One region of the Mesorhizobium sp. 131-2-1 genome, then DNA from elsewhere that is predicted to be linked to it. Evidence: riboswitches for the same ligand, from Rfam matches in the RefSeq annotation. Region 1 holds a riboswitch; the other holds the start of a gene.
What was found. A riboswitch is a leader RNA that binds a small molecule or an ion and turns the genes downstream of it on or off. The one in region 1 is predicted to bind S-adenosylmethionine.
Positions count from the first base shown of each region.

Region 1 (2,391 bases):
TCATGACGACGTTCTCGGCGCTGCCCGCCAGCTCGATGCCGGCCTCGTAGTCGTTGCGGCGCACATATTCGGCGTAGGCCCCATCCAGCACCAGGAGCACGTCCTTCGGCAGGCCGGCATGCAGGCGGCGGACCTCCTGGAACGGCACATAGGTGCCGGTCGGATTGTTGGGATTGGCGAGGAAGACGATCCGGGTCCGTGGCGTCACCGCGGCCAGCATCGCGTCGATGTCGGCGCGCTCATCGGTCTCCTTGACCGTGACCGGCGTGGCGCCCGCCGACTGGATGTAGATCTTGTAGACCATGAAGGCGTGCTCGGTGATGATGGCTTCATTGCCGGGCGCAAGATAGGTCTGTGCCAACAGGCCGAGAATCTCGTCGGAGCCGTTGGAGCAGATGATGTTTGCCGCGTTGAGGCCGTGCACCTCGGCGATCGCCTCGCGCAGCCGCCTGGCGGTGCCGTCGGGATAGACATCGAGCCTTGCGGCAACCTCTCGCGCGGCCTCGATCGCCTTCGGCGAGGGGCCGAGCGGGTTCTCGTTCGACGACAGTTTATGGACCTTGGCGACTCCGGCAGGCGCCGTGCTCTTGCCGGGCACATAGGCTTCGATGTCCATGATGCCCGCGCGGGGCGTCGGACGTGCCTTGTCAGGTGTCTGGTTCATATCCAAAAAATCCGTCGAGAATGCCTCCGTCCGGAGGCCGCAGCGGAAATACAAGCCGTGGCCGCGAATGTCGAGAGGCGGCAAGGAGCGCGAAAAGCCTCACCGTTGACGCCAGGCCGCGCTGGCCCTAGAAGAGCAGCGACAGTTCCGTGGTGATTTGGCCGGTCGGCTTGCAGCCACGTTAAACAATTCGCTAAAGGGCCGTTTGCATCCTGTAACCGGCTTTGCGAAGGCATTGCCGGTTTTTTGTTGTCCGTGGCCGGCCGGACATTCGCCTGGTCCGAAGACCGGAATCGGTTTCCGGAAACCACGGCGCGTAATGTATGAGGATGTGATGGCCGTTCTGCGCGCCGCAAAAACCAGCAACGAGGCCGACAATCCGTCGAGCCCGGTGTTGCGCTTGGGCGCCGACACGCCGCTCAAGCTCGATGCCGGCGCGCTGCTGTCGCCGTTCCAGATCGCCTACCAGACCTATGGCACGCTGAACGACGCCCGCTCCAACGCCATCCTGGTCTGCCACGCGCTGACCGGCGACCAGCATGTCGCCAGCACCAATCCGGTGACCGGCAAGCCGGGCTGGTGGCAGGTGCTGATCGGTCCCGGCAAGATCATCGACACCAACCGCTTCTTCGTCATCTGCTCCAACGTCCTCGGCGGCTGCCTCGGCTCGACCGGCCCGGCCTCGACCAACCCGGCGACCGGCAAGCCCTACGGCCTCGACCTGCCGGTGATCACCATCCGCGACATGGTGCGGGCGCAGCTGATGCTGGTCGATCATTTCGGCATCGAGAAGCTATTTTGCGTGCTTGGCGGCTCGATGGGCGGCATGCAAGTGCTGGAATGGGCGGCGAGCTATCCCGAGCGCGTCTTCTCGGCGCTGCCGATCGCCACCGGGGCGCGTCATACCTCGCAGAACATTGCCTTCCACGAAGTCGGCCGGCAAGCCGTCATGGCCGATCCGGAATGGCACGGCGGCAAGTATTTCGACTACGGCAAGCGTCCGGAGAAAGGGCTGGCCGTGGCGCGCATGGCCGCCCATATCACCTACCTTTCGGAGGCGGCACTGCATCGCAAGTTCGGCCGCAACCTGCAGGATCGCGAGGCGCTGACCTTCGGTTTCGACGCCGACTTCCAGATCGAAAGCTATCTGCGCCATCAAGGCATGACCTTCGTCGACCGCTTCGACGCCAACACCTATCTCTATTTGACCCGGGCGATGGACTATTTCGACCTCGTCGCCGACCATGGCGGGCGCCTGGCCGATGCCTTTGCCGGCACGAAAACACGCTTCTGCCTGGTGTCCTTCACGTCCGACTGGCTGTTCCCGACCGAGGAAAGCCGTTCGATCGTGCATGCGCTGAACGCCGCCGGCGCCTCCGTCTCCTTCGTCGAGATCGAGACCGATCGCGGCCATGACGCCTTCCTGCTCGACGAGCCGGAACTGTTCGCCGCCATCAACGGCTTCATCGGCTCGGCCGCTCGGGCAAGGGGGCTCAGCGCATGACCCCGGAAAGTTGCAGACTTTCCGGATCAGGATCATGCGCCAAAAGGGAGGCGAGCGCATGAGCGTCAACCGCGCCCAGCGCGTCGACCTCGAAGTCGTCGCCGATCTGATCCCGCCACAGTCGCGGGTGCTCGATGTCGGTTCCGGCGACGGACTGTTGCTGGAACTTTTGCAGGAGACCAAGCAGGTCGACGGCCGCGGGCTGGAACTGTCGCAGCGCGGC
Region 1 covers NZ_AP023247.1:1,506,509-1,508,899, reverse strand. Annotated here, with positions in the region: gene hisC (histidinol-phosphate transaminase) at 1-664, opposite strand, end outside; SAM riboswitch at 804-881, shown strand; gene metX (homoserine O-acetyltransferase MetX) at 999-2,168, shown strand; gene metW (methionine biosynthesis protein MetW) at 2,227-2,391, shown strand, end outside.

Region 2 (2,391 bases), 1.6 Mb from region 1:
AAACCGCTGCGCACTTTTCCTGGAATTGCTTTAGCGCGCGGCGCGGAAATGCTTGGAGAGCTTCAGGCCCTGCGCCTGGTAGTTCGAGCCGAGATCGCTGCCGTAGAGCGCCCGCGGCCGCTTCAGCATGTGCTCGTAAACGAGGCGCCCGACGATCTGGCCATGATCGAGGATGAAGGGCACCTCGTGGCTGCGCACTTCGAGCACCGCCCGGCTGCCGGTGCCGCCGGCCGCCGAATGGCCGAAGCCCGGATCGAAGAAGCCGGCATAATGGACGCGGAATTCGCCGACCAGCGGATCGAAGGGCGTCATCTCGGCGGCGTAGAGCGGCGGCACATGCACCGCCTCGCGGCTGACCAGGATGTAGAACTCGTCCGGATCGAGCACCAGTTCGCCGGCGCCGCTCTTGTAGAGCGGCTCCCAGAAGTCGACGACGTCCTGCGCGGCGCGCTTGTCGACATCGACAAGGCCGGTGTGGTGCTTGCCGCGATAGCCGACCAGCCCGTCCTTGTCGCCGTCGAGATCGATCGACAGCGCGATGCCGCCGCCGGAGATGTTGGGCGGCTCGGTGGCGACCAGCATCTCGGCATGGTGGAGGTCGCGCAACTCATTCTCCGACAGCAGCGCGTTGCCGGTGCGGAAGCGTATCTGCGACAGGCGCGAGCCGGCGCGCACGACGATCGGGAAGGTGCGCGGGCTGACCTCGAGATAGAGCGGGCCGTGATAGCCGGCGGCGATCTTGTCGAACTCGTGGCCGCGATCGGTCATCACCCGGGTGAAGATGTCGAGCCGCCCGGTCGAGCTTTTCGGATTGGCCGAGGCGGAGACATTCGCCGGCAGTGCCAGGCTTTCCATGAGCGGCACGATGTAGACGCAGCCCGTCTCCAGCACGGCGCCGTCGGCGAGATTGATCTCGTGCAGCTTCAGCCGGTCGAGCTTGTCTGCCACAAGATGATCAGGCCCGGGCAGGAAGGAAGCGCGCACGCGGAAAGCCGTGTCGCCCAGCCTGAGGTCGAGGCTGGCCGGCTGGACCTGGTCGGCATCGAGGGCGCGCGGCGACTTCAGCGCGCCGGACTGGAACAGCGCGGAAATGTCCTGATCGGGAAGAATGCCTGTCTGCCGCAAAGCTGGCTCCGCTCCAAGGCCGCTGGTACAAACCTCTTAATGAAGCCGGCAATTGACGCAAGCGCGGTGCGGGTCTAAAGGGTCGTTATCCCGTGGTGATTTGGCCGGTCGGCTTGCAGCCACGTTAAACAAGTCGCTAAAGGACCGTCGGGCCGCAAGGCCGTATGGACCGGTTGCGACTTTTCGCGGCCGGTTTTTTTGTATCTGGAAGTAGAGCGATGACGAAGAAGCGTGACTGGAAGCCTCAGACGGCACTCGTGCATGGCGGGACGCTGCGTTCCGGCTTCGGCGAGACATCAGAGGCGATGTACCTCACCCAGGGCTATGTCTATGAGACGGCGCAGGCGGCGGAAGCCCGCTTCAAGGGCGAGGAACCGGGCTTCATCTATTCGCGCTACGCCAATCCCACCGTCGACATGTTCGAGAAGCGCATGTGCGCGCTGGAAGGTGCTGAAGACGCGCGCGCCACCGCCTCCGGCATGGCGGCGGTCAGCGCGGCACTGCTGTGCAGCGCCAAGGCCGGCGACCATATCGTAGCGGCGCGGGCGCTGTTCGGCTCCTGCCGCTGGGTGGTCGAGACGCTGGCGCCGCGATACGGCATCGAGGCGACGCTGGTCGACGGCACCGACATCGCCAATTGGGAAAAGGCGGTCAGGCCGAACACCAAGCTGTTCTTCCTCGAAAGCCCGACCAACCCGACGCTGGAAGTGGTCGACATCGCTGCCGTCGCCGCGCTCGCCAATTCGATCGGCGCCAGGTTGATCGTCGACAATGTCTTCGCCACGCCCTTGCAGCAGAAACCCTTGCAGCTCGGCGCCCATATCGTCGTCTATTCGGCGACCAAGCACATCGACGGCCAGGGGCGCTGCCTCGGCGGCGTCATCCTGTCGGACAAGAAGTGGATCGACGAGAACCTGCACGACTATTTCCGCCACACCGGCCCCAGCCTGTCGCCGTTCAACGCCTGGACGCTGCTCAAGGGGCTGGAGACGCTGCCGCTGCGCGTGCGCCAGCAGACGGAAAGCGCTGGCAAGATCGCCGACTTCCTGGCCGAACGGCCGGAGATCGCCCGTGTCATCTATCCGGGCCGGGCCGACCACCCGCAGGCCGAGATCGTCAGGAAGCAGATGTCGGGCGGCTCGACGCTGATCTGCCTCGACGTCAAGGGCGGCAAGCAGGCGGCCTTCGCCTTCCAGAACGCGCTCGACATCGTGCTGATCTCCAACAATCTCGGCGACGCCAAGAGCCTGATCACCCATCCGGCGA
Region 2 covers NZ_AP023247.1:6,753,405-6,755,795, forward strand. Annotated here, with positions in the region: gene JG743_RS32430 (2'-deoxycytidine 5'-triphosphate deaminase) at 31-1,125, opposite strand; SAM riboswitch at 1,208-1,285, shown strand; gene JG743_RS32435 (O-succinylhomoserine sulfhydrylase) at 1,344-2,391, shown strand, end outside.
Region 2: it holds a riboswitch for S-adenosylmethionine, as region 1 does, so the genes downstream of both, JG743_RS32435 (O-succinylhomoserine sulfhydrylase) here and metX (homoserine O-acetyltransferase MetX) in region 1, are expected to answer to the same signal.